DNA from 3 places in the Actinomadura coerulea genome. Region 3 is predicted to be linked to each of the others. Evidence: riboswitches for the same ligand, from Rfam matches in the RefSeq annotation. Region 3 holds a riboswitch; each other region holds the start of a gene.
What was found. A riboswitch is a leader RNA that binds a small molecule or an ion and turns the genes downstream of it on or off. The one in region 3 is predicted to bind cyclic di-AMP.
Positions count from the first base shown of each region.

Region 1: another riboswitch for cyclic di-AMP. It lies ahead of BKA00_RS40580 (C40 family peptidase); the one in region 3 lies ahead of BKA00_RS05760 (CHAP domain-containing protein).
Region 2: another riboswitch for cyclic di-AMP. It lies ahead of BKA00_RS35295 (C40 family peptidase); the one in region 3 lies ahead of BKA00_RS05760 (CHAP domain-containing protein).

Region 1 covers NZ_JACHMQ010000001.1:5,443,062-5,447,716, forward strand. The annotation lists gene BKA00_RS25010 (RDD family protein) at 1-494, opposite strand, end outside; gene BKA00_RS25015 (amino-acid N-acetyltransferase) at 500-1,021, opposite strand; cyclic di-AMP (ydaO/yuaA leader) riboswitch at 1,291-1,500, shown strand; gene BKA00_RS40580 (C40 family peptidase) at 1,504-2,499, shown strand; gene BKA00_RS25025 (transcriptional regulator) at 2,961-3,191, opposite strand; gene BKA00_RS25030 (LacI family DNA-binding transcriptional regulator) at 3,608-4,655, shown strand, end outside.
Region 2 covers NZ_JACHMQ010000001.1:7,602,071-7,606,725, reverse strand. The annotation lists gene BKA00_RS35305 (FHA domain-containing protein) at 1-33, shown strand, start outside; gene typA (translational GTPase TypA) at 109-1,962, opposite strand; cyclic di-AMP (ydaO/yuaA leader) riboswitch at 2,153-2,284, shown strand; gene BKA00_RS35295 (C40 family peptidase) at 2,292-3,305, shown strand; gene BKA00_RS35290 (NUDIX domain-containing protein) at 3,509-3,895, opposite strand; gene BKA00_RS35285 (Mut7-C RNAse domain-containing protein) at 3,924-4,655, opposite strand, start outside.
Region 3 covers NZ_JACHMQ010000001.1:1,227,152-1,231,806, forward strand. The annotation lists gene BKA00_RS05755 (SpoIIE family protein phosphatase) at 1-1,506, shown strand, start outside; cyclic di-AMP (ydaO/yuaA leader) riboswitch at 1,976-2,129, shown strand; gene BKA00_RS05760 (CHAP domain-containing protein) at 2,141-2,914, shown strand; gene BKA00_RS05765 (bifunctional glycosyltransferase/CDP-glycerol:glycerophosphate glycerophosphotransferase) at 3,119-4,655, shown strand, end outside.

The DNA.
Region 1 (4,655 bases), 4.2 Mb from region 3:
AGGCCCAGAACGCGCTTCCCCAGCGTGCGCCCCCACATGGACAACTGCACGGCCTCATAGATGAACGGAAGCACAGACAGGACGCAGAAGAGGGTGAAGATGATGGGCCAGTTCCACACGCCCCCCTCGTCCTCGGTCTTGCTGCCCGGCTTGCCCAGACCGAATGCGCCGATCGTCACCGGCAGGACGAGGGCGAACCCGAAGACCGCGACGAGCGCGTTGTCAATGATTCGCGCGCCCGCCCTACGGTGGATCGGCGCCAGCGACACATCACCGCCGTCGTCGTACGAGCCGTAGTCGTCATAGCCGGGCTGCTGGTTCCACTGCTGCTGTTGCGTCTGCCATTGCTCCTGTGGCTGTTGCTGCCACTGCTGCTGGGACGACTGCTGCTGTGGTTGCTGCCACTGAGAACCTTGGTACGGAGGGGGCGGGCCGTAGGAACCCTGCCCCTGCTGTGGCTGGTAAGGCCCCCCGCGGTGGTGGGAATCGCTCATTAGGGTCAGTCCTCCAGGCGAAGCAGCATCCGGGTGTTGCCCAACGTATTCGGCTTGACCCGGTCGAGGTCCAAGAACTCTGCCACGCCTTCGTCGTAGGAGCGGAGAAGTTCCTCATACACCTCTGGCGACACCGGAGTCCCCAGGATCTGCTGGAAGCCGTGGCGAGCGAAGAACTCCACCTCGAAGGTAAGGCAGAACACCCTTCGCACGCCGAGTTCACGGGCGTTCTCCAAGAGGCGGGTCACGATCCGGTGCCCGATTCCCCGTCCCTCGCATCCCTTGTCCACGGCGACCGAGCGGACCTCCGCGAGGTCCTCCCACATGATGTGGAGGGCGCCGCAGCCGATGACCGGCCCGGGCGTCCCGTGCTGGATGTCCTCGGCGACCCAGAACTCCTGGACGTCCTCGTACAGCTTGACGGTCGTCTTCTTCAGCAGGCGACGCCCCGACCCGGCGTACAGGTCGACGAGCCTGCGGATCTCCTGGACGTCGGCGGTGCGGGCACGCCGGATCACGACTTCCACAAACAGGCGAGATTATCGAACGTCTCGGCCCGCCAGGGAACGCCCTCCCGCCCACCAGCGCCGAGCACCGCGCGCGAGTGACTAGATAAAAGGGACTAGACACTCCCCGGGTCCACCCGAGAAGCGGCCCGGGACGGGGCGCGGGGCGCGGCCCATCCGGCGCCTCCCTCGTTCACCGCGCCGCGTGACCTGCGAATTCGCATGTTCTGGTTGGCATCCAATGCGGGGTCCGTTAGTGTCCTGCGCTGACATCGGCCCACCGCAGGACGGAGGCCGATCCGCCGAGTCCCACGGGTCGCAGCCAGCCGCCCGAGGAGCCGGGGACCCACTTTCGGGAGCGTTCGGGGATTCGCCCCTGAGCGACCGACCGTGAGGGGTGAATCCGCTTTCGCGGGGCGATCGGTTCGCTCGCGGACGCGGACGGGCCGCTCCGGCCCCAACCCGTCAGCTCACCCGGTAGGCGGCTGAGGAGAGGAGTATTCGTGAAGCGATCGCGGCATGCTTCCCTTTCACACTTCCGTGGGCGCGCGGTCATCGTGGTCGGCGCGCTCGCCGTCGTCTCGACCGCCCCGCACGCGATCGCCCCGCACGCGATCGCCGTCGCGCACGCCGACCCCGAGCCCTCCGCCAAGGAGCTGCGCACCAAGGCGCTCAAGCTCGCCGACCAGCTGGAGCAGCTCACCGAGCAGTACAACGGGCTCAAGGTCCGGCTCGCCCAGTCGCAGCGCGCCGCCAAGGTCGCCACGGAGAACGCCAAGCGGCAGGAGAAGGCGCTGGAGGTGCTCCGCCAGAAGGTCGGATCCCTCGCCGCGACGAGCTACATGCAGGGCGGCTCCGACCCCGCGGTGTCGTTCGTCGCCTCCCAGGACCCGCAGTCCGTCCTCGACCAGGCCGCGACCCTCCACTACTTCGCCAAGCAGGACAGCACCCAGGTGCTCGGGCTGATGCAGGCCATGCAGTCCGCCCAGCGGGCCCGCAAGTCGGCCGAGGCCCGCGCCAAGCAGGTGAAGGACCTGAAGACGCAGCTCGACTCGCAGCGCACGAAGATCACGGACGCCTACGAGAAGATCCGCGGCAAGCTCGTCGACAAGGACCCGACCCAGCTGGCCAAGCTGCCCGTCATCGGCACCGGCAAGGCCGCGCAGGCGCTCCGGTACGCGATGAGCAAGATCGGCCGCCCGTACGTGTGGGGCGCCGCCGGCCCGAGCACCTTCGACTGCTCCGGCCTGACGATGTGGGCCTACAAGCAGGTCGGCATCAACCTGCCGCACTACACCGGCAGCCAGTGGAACGCCGGGACGCACGTGTCGCGCGGCGAGCTTCAGCCGGGCGACCTCGTCTTCTTCCACGCCGACCTGCACCACATGGGGATCTACATCGGCGGCGACAAGATGCTGCACGCCCCGCACACCGGAGACGTCGTGAAGATCGCCTCCATGAACGGGCGCCCCTTCGCCGGCGGCGTCCGGGTCGCCTAGGCTGCGTTTCACAGTCCCGGCCCGCTTCGCTCGCCTGGCGGCCCGCTACGTGACCGGGCCTGGACGAACGCGGCATCACTTCGCGATCTGCTCGGCTCCGCTCGCCTCCGGCTTCGCTCCACCGGCCAGGTCACGCGTTCGCGCGCGTGTCGGAGACTACTTCGAGACAGGCTCTAGGACTCCGCCGCCCCACTGACCGCCGGCACCGGCCGGCTCGGCCGAGCCGGGGGTGCGCCGGCCGAGAGTCTCGTGGGGTCGTGCTCGCCGGAGGCCGGGGCGGATCCGTGGACCTGCGGGCCTGTGGCCGTCAGGCCCGAACGCCGTCCGCGGCGACGCCTTCTGCAGGGACCTACCTGCCAGGGCGCGGGCGCCGCCGCTGCGGGGTCGGACGGAATTCGGATGAGCCGCCGTTCTCTCCGGATGACGCTCGCCGTCCCCTGGCGAGCGTCGGGGGTGCTTAGCTAGATGAGCTGCCTCCGGGCCGCCCACACCACGGCCTCGATAGGGGTGTTGACCTCCAGCCGGTCGCAGATCGTCCGCAGCCGGCGCCGCAAGGTCCGAGCGCTCAGTTCCAGCTTGCGTGCCGCCACATCGGCGGTGACACCGCTGGCGATCTGGGCGAGCAGCCGGATCTCTTCCTCGCTCAGCCCGAAATCGTCGGTGCCACGACGTGCGAGTGTGGCTGTTTCCACTCCGTCCTCCCTCGTCCGTGGTGATGACCGCGGGGATGCAGCCGTCCGCTGCACAGGCACGGGTTGGGCCTCGATCTGTACGCGCGTTGGGTTGCCGGGTCCGGACCGTTCCGGACTTAGATCATCGGATTCCTTTTCTGTCTCGCGCGCTTGGCCGGAGGTGGCCGCATGGCCGATTGCGGGGATGCACGGGGGAACTCCGGGTGACGATTCACTCGTTGGCCTGCCGAGGGAGACGGGATGTGATCGCCAGCCATCCGCCCGCCCCTTCTCGCCGAACCCACCGGTCCTCGCAGTGAACGAAGATCGTGAATCGTTTCAAGCTACGCTTCGGCTCGGAACGCTAGGCGGCCGGATCCGGCCCGTCAAGCGCCGGTCAAGAACGCTGCGTGCCCGATCATTCACCATGTGTGACCGTGCATTCGGCGCCCCGCCATGCCAAACTCCACTACCTGGGAAAACGCCCATGGAGCGGGACGAGGAGCGAGTTGCCACAGACCAGTATCCGTGAGGTCGCGAGGCGTGCTGGAGTCTCAGTTGGGACCGTTTCGAATGTCCTAAACCGGCCAGATCTCGTGGCCGAAGCTACCCGTGACCGTGTTCGCGCGGCGATCGAGGAGCTCGGATTCGTCCGCAACGAGTCCGCGCGCCGGCTCCGCACGGGCCCCGAGCGGACCGCCGGTGAGTTCGGCGACCAGCCGCGCCGGGCGTTCGGCGTCCTCGTCGAGGACCTCGCCAACCCCTACGCGACCGACGTGGCGCGCGGCGCCGAGGCGGCGCTCAACGCGGCGGGCCACGACGCCCTGTGGCTGTCCAGCGACCACTCCGCCCGCAAGGAGCGCCGCCTGCTGGAGCTGCTCGCCGACCAGCAGGCCGCCGGGGTCCTGGTCATCCCGGTCGGGATCGGCCCCCGCGACATCTCCCGGCTGCGCGCCGCGGGCATGAGCGTCGTGCTGATCGACCGGGACGCCTCCGACGTGTGCTCCGCCCGGGTCGACCACGTGGCGGGCGGCGAGGCGGCCGCCGCGTACCTGCTCGGCATCGGACGCGACCGCATCGCGTTCGTGACCGGCATCCCCGAGCCGCAGCCCTGCGTGGAACGCCGCGACGGGGCCGCCCGCACGATCGTCGAGGCGGGCCTCGGCAAGCCCCCGGTCCTGGTCAAGGACGCCCTGAGCCCCACGGAGGGGCAGGCCGCGGCGCGCCAGATCATGGCCATGTCCCCGGTGCCCGACGGCGTCTTCTGCGCCAACGACCTGCTCGCGATCGGCCTGATCAACGAGCTGACCCGGCTCGGCGTCCGCGTCCCCGAGGACATCGCCGTGATCGGCTACGACGACATCGAGCTCGCGGCGAGCGCCGCCGTGCCGCTCACCACCGTCCGCCAGCCGCGCCGCGAGCTCGGCTGGGAGGCCGCCGAGCTGGCGATGGCCGAGATCGGCGAGGGCAAGTCCCACCAGCACC
Region 2 (4,655 bases), 6.4 Mb from region 3:
GCCGACGTCACGGGCACCGTCCAGCTGAACTGAACGGCACGTACATGAGAAAGGGGGCGGCCCCGCGGTTCCGAGAACCGCGGGGCCGCCCCTTTCGGGTTCCGGTGCTCAGCCGGCGCGCTTGGTGCGGGCGCGCGTGCGCTCGCGCTCCTTGGCGTCCAGGACGACCTTGCGGATGCGGACGGCGGCCGGGGTTACCTCGACGCACTCGTCCTCGCGGCAGAACTCCAGGGCCTCCTCCAGCGACAGGAGGCGGGGCGGGGTGAGCCGCTCCAGCTCGTCGCCGGTGGACGACCGCATGTTCGTGAGCTTCTTCTCCTTGGTGATGTTGACGTCCATGTCGTCGGAGCGGGAGTTCTCCCCGACGATCATGCCCTCGTACACCTCGGTGGTCGGGCCGACGAAGAACGTCCCGCGCTCCTGGAGGTTCGTGATCGCGTAGGCGGTGGCGGCGCCGGACCGGTCGGCCACGAGCGAGCCGGACGGACGGGTGCGCAGCTCGCCGAACCAGGGCTCGTAGTCCTCGAAGACGTGGTGCGCCATGCCGGTGCCGCGCGTCTCGGTCATGAACTCGGTGCGGAACCCGATCAGGCCGCGGGCCGGGACGAGGAACTCCATCCGGATCCAGCCCGTGCCGTGGTTGGTCATGTGCTCCATGCGGCCCTTGCGGACCGCCATCAGCTGCGTGACGGCGCCGAGGTGCTCCTCGGGGATGTCGACGGTGAGCCGCTCGACCGGCTCGTGCTTCTTGCCGTCGATCTCCCGCGTGACGACCTGCGGCTTGCCGACGGTCAGCTCGTAGCCCTCGCGGCGCATGTTCTCGACCAGGATCGCCAGGGCCAGCTCGCCGCGGCCCTGCACCTCCCAGGCGTCGGGGCGCTCGGTCGGCAGCACCCGGATCGAGACGTTGCCGACGAGCTCGCGGTCGAGCCGGTCCTTGACCATCCGGGCGGTGACCTTGGTGCCCTTCTCGCGGCCCGCCATCGGCCCGGTGTTGGTGCCGATCGTCATGGAGATCGCCGGCTCGTCCACCGTGATCAGCGGCAGCGGGCGCGGGTCGTCGGGGTCGGCGAGGGTCTCACCGATCATGATGTCGGGGATGCCGGCGATCGCGATGATGTCGCCGGGCCCGGCCTCGTCCGCGGGCTTGCGGGTGAGCGCCTCCGTCATCATCAGCTCGGTGATCCTCACCCGCTCGACGCTACCGTCGCGCCGGCACCAGGCGACCTGCTGGCCCTTCTTGATCGTGCCGGCGTGCACCCGGCACAGCGCGATCCGGCCGAGGTAGCTGGAGGCGTCCAGGTTCGTCACGTGCGCCTGGAGCGGGCCGTCCGGGTCGTAGGCCGGCGCGGGGATCGTCTCGGTGATGACCTTGAACAGCGGCTCCAGGTCGTCGCTGCCGGGCATGGCGCCGTCGGCGGGCTTGTCGAGCGAGGCCCGCCCGGCGCGGCCGGACGCGTACACGATCGGGAAGTCGATCTGGCCCTCGTCGGCGTCGAGGTCCATGAACAGCTCGTAGGTCTCGTCCACGACCTCGTCGATGCGCGCGTCGGGGCGGTCGGTCTTGTTCACGACCAGGATCACCGGCAGCCGCGCGGCGAGTGCCTTGCGCAGCACGAACCGGGTCTGCGGGAGCGGGCCCTCGCTGGCGTCCACCAGCAGGACGACGCCGTCCACCATGGACAGGCCGCGCTCGACCTCGCCGCCGAAGTCGGCGTGCCCCGGGGTGTCGATGATGTTGATCGTCAGGCCGTTGTGCAGGACCGCGGTGTTCTTCGCGAGGATCGTGATCCCCTTCTCGCGCTCCAGGTCGTTGGAGTCGAGCACGCGGTCGTCGACGTCCTGGTTCTCGCGGAAGGCCCCGGACTGCCAGAGCATGGCGTCGACCAGCGTCGTCTTGCCATGGTCGACGTGGGCGACGATCGCGACGTTACGGAGGTCGTCGCGCGTGGAGATGGGCATGCGGGTTCGCCTTGCGTGAGAGTTCGGGAGTCGCCGCAGACGTGCGGCCGGTCCCATTCTACTTGGCCGGGCGTACCACCCACTCCGAGTCGTTCGTACCACTCGTCACACGGACCTCGATTGGCCAACTTTGCGCATCCTTTGTAATCTGCCCGAGATCCGGTCGTCTGGAGTTCCGCCCCCAGGGACTGCGGCCGGGACGCCGAATCTCCCGCGGGAGAACCGGGGACCCACCACCCTCGGGGTGAATCGACGCTCGTCGTAGGGCGACTCCTGGCCCAAACCCGTCAGCTAACCCGGTAGGCGTACGAGGAGAGGAGAGCACCGGCTTGGCTCCGGATTCCCACCGGCGGCGTCGCGTTCTGCCCACCGCCACCGCCACCCTGCTCCTGATCGGCCTCGGCGCCACCGCGCCGGACCTCGCCCACGCCGCCCAGCCGTTCCGGCCGGCCTCCGCGCCCTCGGCGCCGAGCCCCACGCCGACGACGGAGAAGGGCCTGCGCAAAAGCCTCGACGCGCTGAACGAAGAGGCCGAGATCCTCACGGAGAAGTTCAACAAGGCCCGCGTGGAGTTCACCAAGGCCCGCAAGGCCGAGCGGGACGCCACCAAGGAGGCCGAGCGGCTGCGCGCCCTCGCCGAGCCCGCCCGCCAGAAGCTCGGCAGCCTGGCCGCCGCGAACTACATGGCCGGCGGCCCCGACGTCCTCTTCGGCTCCGGCGCCTCCGCCGAGGGCCTGTCCGACCGCGCCTACCTGGCGCAGAGCCAGGCCACCGCCGTCCTCGCCCTGAAGAAGCAGATCGACCAGGCCGACGCCGCGGAGCGCACCGCGAAGGCGAAGACCGCGCAGGTCAAGAAGGCCTGGGACGACGCCAAGCAGGCGCGCGAGGCGGCCAAGACCAAGGTCTCCGAGGTGATGAAGCGCCTCGACAAGCTGACCACCACCCACGCGAGCGACCCGCGCACCGGCCTCACCGCCACCGTCAAGGGCTCCGGCCTGCCCGCCAAGATGGCCCGCAAGGCCCTCACCAAGCTCGGCTCCCCCTACGTCTGGGCCGCCGCCGGACCGAGCAGCTTCGACTGCTCCGGCCTCGTCGTCTGGGCCTACGCCCAGGTCGGCAAGCCCGGCCTCCCCCACTACACCGGCGACCTGTTCGCCATGGGAACGAAGATCCCCCGCGGCGCCCTCCGCTCCGGCGACCTGGTGTACTTCGGCAGCAACCTGCACCACATGGGCATCTACCTGGGAGACGGCAAGTACCTCCACGCCCCCCAGACCGGCGACGTGGTCAAAATCTCCAAACTCTCCGACCGCTCCGACTACGCCGGCGCGAACAGGATTTAGCTTTCTCTCCTCCTTCGGGCCTGGGCGGCCCTCCATCGTCGAAAAGCTGGGCGATCGCTGGCATCGCTCCGTCTCGCCCGGCGGCTCGCTGCGCGATCAGGTTCTCGCTTCGCTCGAACCTGCCTTCGGACGCGATCGCAACCATGAGGTCGTTGCGGGGTCGCGGAGGTGGCTGAGGTCAGCGCGTCTGTGGCCAGGCTCAGCTAGGTGAGGCCTTGGGCGGCTAGGAGGTCTATTACCGGGCGGTCGCCGGGGAGCCAGGGGACGGTGTGGAGCTCGGAGGGGGCCAGCCAGCGGAGTTCCAGGTGCTCCAGGGGCCGGGGCTCGCCCTCTAGTAGTTCGGCCGTCCAGACGCGGAGGAGGGCGCGCTCGCTGAGGCGCCAGTCGCCGCCTACGCGGCGGACGAGGCGGACCTTCACGGCCAGTTCCTCGTGGCACTCGCGTACCAGGGCGTCCTCGTCCGACTCTCCGGGGTCGACCTTGCCGCCGGGGAGCTCCCAGCCGCCCGCCATGTGCGGCGGCTCGGCGCGCTGGGCGGCCAGCAGCCGCCCGTTCGCGAGGATCGCCGCCCCCACCACCACGAGTTCGATCGCGACCAGCTCCTCTCCGTTCTCCTGATCAGACCGCGGCGCCGGCCCGGCCGGTTCCGTTCTGCCGGAGGGAGTCGACCAGACGCGTCGCGTCGCGGACGATCTCCTCCAGATGGTCGCCGTGCGCCCCGCGCCAGTACACCTGCCCGCATCCCGCGCAGCGGCCGTAGACGTCGTAGCTGCGGCGTGTGCCCGACCGGAGCTCGCGCTCGATCTCCTGCTTGTCGACCGGGACGAGCTCGCCGTTGCAGGCGGTGCAGCGCGTCCACGGGCGCAGGACGGGCGCGAAGCGGTCGAGCAGGTCGCGGAGCTGGTCGTCGGGGCGCGAGCCGCGGACGTAGGCGCCGAACCACAGCGCGCGGCGGCGCAGGAGGCCGCGGTCCTGCGTGAGCAGGACGCGGCCCTCCTCGTTGGCCTGGACGACCAGCGCCGGGTCGTCCATGTCGTTGTGGTAGGCGGTGTCGAGGCCGAGCAGGCGCATGCGCCGGGCCAGCGTGCCGAGGTGGACGTCCAGGAGGAAGCGGGGAGCGACCTGGCCCGGGTCCAGCGGGACGGGCTGGGGGCGCGGGACCGCGGCCACATGGACCTCCGCCCCGGCGCGGGGACGGGTGGCGGGCCCGGCGGGCTCGCCGTCGGCGGTCATCGGACCCGCCTCGGGCAGGGGAACGCCCAGCGACTCCACGAGGTGCCCCAGCGTCGAGGTTCCGTCGTAGGGGACCCGTGCCGGGGACTCCCGCCGGGTGGCGGGCAGGAACATCAG
Region 3 (4,655 bases):
CCGGCGGCGACGGCGGTGCTGGAGGGGGCGCTCGACTCGGCGGCCCACCTGGTCCCGGTGCGGGGGCCGGACGGCAACGTGGCGGACTTCCTCTTCGCGGAGCTCAACGGCGTCGCCAGGGACATGTTCGGGCGGGGCCGGGAGGAGCTGACCGGGCTGCGGCTGCTGCGGACGGATCCGGGGGCGGTGCTCAGCGGGCTGTTCGACGACTACGTCCGGGTGCTGGACACCGGGACGCGGTTGGAACGTTCCTCGATCCAGTACTCGACCGCGCAGCGCGGGCTGTCCCGCTCGTCGCGGATGAGCGTGCGGTGCGTGCGGGTGCCGACCGGGGTCTGCGTGACGTGGCGGTACCACCTGGCCGAGGACCGCATCGCGCGGCGGCTGGAGCGGGTCGAGCGGCTCGCGCTGATCGGGTTCGGGGAGTGGGACCTGGCCACCGGTGAGGCGGACTGGACGCCCCAGATGCTGGCCAACTACGGCCTGTCTCCCGACGAGGTGCCGCCGATGCCGCACGACCTGCCGAAGGTCGTGGCCGACGACGACCTGCCCCTGGTCGAGGAGGCCGTCCAGACGATGTTCTCGCGCCGCGAGCCGGTGGAGGCGGAGCACCGCGTGATCGGCCACGACGGAACACCCCGCCACCTGTGGGTCTTCGCCGAGCCCGTGCTCGGGGAGTCCGGGCTGCCCGTCTCGATCAACATCGTGTCGCAGGACATCACGCGGCGGCGCGGGGTGGAGCGCGCGCTGGCCGAGACCCGGCGGCAGATGCTGCGCCAGCAGGCGCGGACGGCGCAGGAGCGGCGCGTGGCGGTGACCCTGCGGCGGGCCATCCTGCCGGACGAGGACGAGCTCGAGCAGCTGCCGGGCATGTGCACCTCGATCCGGAGCATGGCGGCGGAGAGCACGGCCCGCATCGGCGGCGACTGGTTCGCGACCAAAGCGTTCCAGGACGGGCGGGCGATGTTCGCGATCGGGGACGCGGCCGGGCACGGGCTGCCGGCGGCGGCGGCGATGGCGCGGACCCGGAACGGCCTGCTGGGCCTCACCTGTACGGGGGAGCGCCCGGGACGGCTGGTCGGCTGGCTGAACGAGCTGATCGGCGCGATGGACCCGCCGGCGACGGGCACCGCCATCGTCGCCCACTACGACCCGGCCCGGCACCTCTTGGAGTGGACGTGCGCGGGCCATCCGCCGCCGATCCTGGTCCGGGACGGGCGGGCGGCCCCGCTAGAGGTGGTCCGCGACCCGATGCTCGGCGCCATGCCCGGCTGGGAGTACACGACGATCACCACCGGGCTCAAGTCGGGCGACATGCTCTTCCTCTACACCGACGGCCTGGTGGAGCGCCGCGACGCGGACCTGGACGAGCGGATCGTCCGCCTGACCCACATTCTGCGTGACTCCTCCTCGCGTCCCGAGCGGGTGCTGGACGAGGTGCTGGCGCGGATGGAGCACGACCGGGCGGCGGACGACACCACGCTCTTCGCCCTTTACATGGAGTGACCGCCGGGGCCTCGCGGTGACGAAGGGCACGCCCGGCCAGCGAAGATCGCCGAGTGTGACGTGTGCCTCACCCCGCGGGGCGGGCGAGTGGCGGGCCGGCCGGGCGGAGAACGCCGCCCGCCCCTAATTCGATCTTCTTTACCTTTTCCCGAAGGCCCGGTAAGTACGGCGGGCAAGGGCTTCAGGGGCACTTCGGCAAAGATCGGGAAGACGCGGAGGGGCCCCGGTGTTGGGAGTCTCTTGAGAGGGCTTTGAGCAGGCAAGACTTTACTTTATGCCTGGTTTGCTTTTCTTGAGAAGGTTGGTACCTTCGATCCCGAATCACGCAACGCGTCCCATGCGTTGCCACCGGCCGCACCATGCGCGGCCGAGGATCGCGGAGCGGTATCCGCACGCGATGCGCGCCAATCGACGCGCGCCCCCTCATCAAGATCTGCCAGAGAGAACATCCGTATACCTGCACCGCTCGCGCGGTGCGAGGCCGAGTCCGTCCGGTCGGTGACCGGAACGGAGCCGGGGACCCACGTTTCTGGGGTGAATCGGCGCGCCCGAGAGTCGCGCCGTAGGGCTGCTTCCATGCCCGAATCCGTCAGCTAACCCGGTAGGCGCCATGGAAGACAAGGAGATTCCCTGCATGTCCGGTCTTTTCGATCGACTTTCGCTCAACCGCCTCTCGCCCGAGGACAAGGCCGTCGGCGTCGCCGTCGGCGCGGTCCTGGCGGGTGCGGTGGGGCTCTCGGTGGTCAACCCCCTCGCCGGCGGCCGTGCGGTCGCCGACACCTCCTCCGCCCAGGCGGCGGTGGTCGCTGAGAAGGGCACCGCCGTTCACACCAACTCCTCCCACGCCAAGACGGTGAAGGCCCAGAACGTCGCGGCCGAGGCGCGGCGCGAGGGCTTCAAGGTCCCCCCGCACGCGGTCAAGCCCGCCGAAGTGATCAAGCTGGCGGAGAAGCAGGTCGGCGTCCGTGAGGGCAAGGGCGGCCAGACCAAGTACCACAAGTGGTTCGTCTCGACTCCGCAGGCCAAGGCCACCGCCAAGCGCGACGGCGGCTTCTCGGTCAAGGAGTACAACGGCGCCCAGTGGTGCAACATGTTCGTCTCCTGGCTCGGCGCCCAGACAGGCGTCAAGAACATGGGCTGGGACGCCTATACCGTCCAGCACGCGAGCTGGTTCAAGCAGACCGACCGCTGGGGCCACACAGCCAAGCCCGGTGCCGTGGTGTTCTTCGACTGGCAGGACGGTTCCAAGGCCGGCATCGGTGACATCGACCACGTCGGCATCGTCGTCAAGGACAACGGCAACGGCAGCATCACCACCATCGAGGGCAACACCGACAATGCGGTGCAGAAGAAGGTCCGCGAGAAGTCGCAGGTCGTCGGCTACGGCTACCCCGACTACGCCCGCTGACCCGACACCGCCCGAGAAGGCGCACGCTTCACGAAGGCGCCCGGCTCCCGCCGGGCGCCTTCTGGCGATCCGGGGTGCCGTGCCCAATGCCTCCGTTGACGGTGGGTAATGCTAAGCGTTGACAGCCTTTGATCCCTCTTGGACCTCAGTGCGGAGTTCCTGGAAAGGAATCCAGGACGCCGGAGTCTGCGGAGGGGGATGCCCATGGCGGTGCGCCCGGATGTCAGCGTGGTGGTGATCGCTTACAACGACGCCCGGAGGCTTCCACGGGCGGTGGCCTCGACGCTGGCGCAGTCGCTGGGCGGCGTCGAGACGGTGATCGTCGACGACGCGAGCACCGACGGGACGGGCGAGGCGGCCGACCGGCTCGCCGCGGCCCACCCGGGGCGGATCCGGGCCGTCCACCTGCCGGTCAACTCCGGCGGCTGCGGCCGTCCCCGCAACACCGGGATCGAGGCGTCCACCGGCCGCTACGTGATGTTCCTCGACAGCGACGACCTGCTGGACCGGCACGCCTGCCTCAACCTCCTCGCCGCCGCCGAGGACACCGGCGCCGACATGGTCTCGGGGCTCTGCGACCGGATCTTCCTCGACCTGCCCGAGGGCGCCAAGGGGCGGGTCCGGCCCTGGTACCCGTGGCTCTACCGGCACAGCGCCGTCTACGGGTCGTTGAGCGAGAACCCCGATCTCCTCTACGACACCCTCTCGACGAACAAGGCCTACCGGCGCGGCTTCCTGGAGGAGCACGGCCTGCGGTTCGTCGAGGGGCTGCACTACGAGGACCTGCTGTTCACCGCCGAGGCCTACCTGGCGGCGGGACGGACCGCCCTGATCCCGCACCGCGTCTACAACTGGCTGGTCAAGGAGCGGACGCCGGCGCCGTCGATCTCCAACCGGCGCTCCGAGCTGGCCAACTTCGCCGACCGGCTGGAGATCCACCGCCGCATCGACATGCTCTTCGCGCTGCGCGGCGCCTACGACCTGCAGCGGGCCAAGGACGTCAAGTTCGTCAACCACGACCTGGTGCTGTACCTGCGCGACCTGCGCGACCGCGACCCGGCCCACCAGGCGCGCTTCCTCGACCTGGCCGCCGGCTACCTGGCCGAGCTGGACCCGCGGGTCTTCGAGCAGGCCAACCCGCTGCCCGCGATCGCCGCGCACCTGATCCGCGAGGGCGACCACGCGGGGGCGCTCGCCGCCGCCGAGTACGACCCCGCGAAGCGTCCCGAGCTGCGCGCCCGCCTGGTGGAGCGGGACGGGCGCGTCTACTGGGGGGCCGGGCGCCCGCGCGGGACGCTCGGCCGCCGCGTCCGGGACGTCACGTCCTTCGGCTTCCATGTGCGGCCCCTGCGGGAGCTGCGCCCGGCGAACACCGTCACGCGGCTGGAGACGCGCGGCGGCCGCGTGCTCATGGCCGGCTACGTGCTGAACCCGCTGGAGCGGATCCCGCGGGGAGCCGAGCTGGCCGGGACGCTGGAATTCCGCGATCGGCGCCGCCGATCACGGAAGGGGCGGGTCCGGGCGGCCGTGCGGCACGAGGGCGACCGGCTCACCTGGCATGCCGAGTTCGACCCCGCCCGCAGGATCCGCCCTTTCGGGTTCGTCGACCCGGTCTGGGACGTCCGGCTGCGCCTCCGGGTGGACGGCGAGGAGGTGGTCACCCGGCTCGGGGAGGGGCGCGGGTCGCCGTCGCTCGGCGGGGTCTCGCTGCCCGTCCGGCCGCGGCTGACGCGGTTCGCGG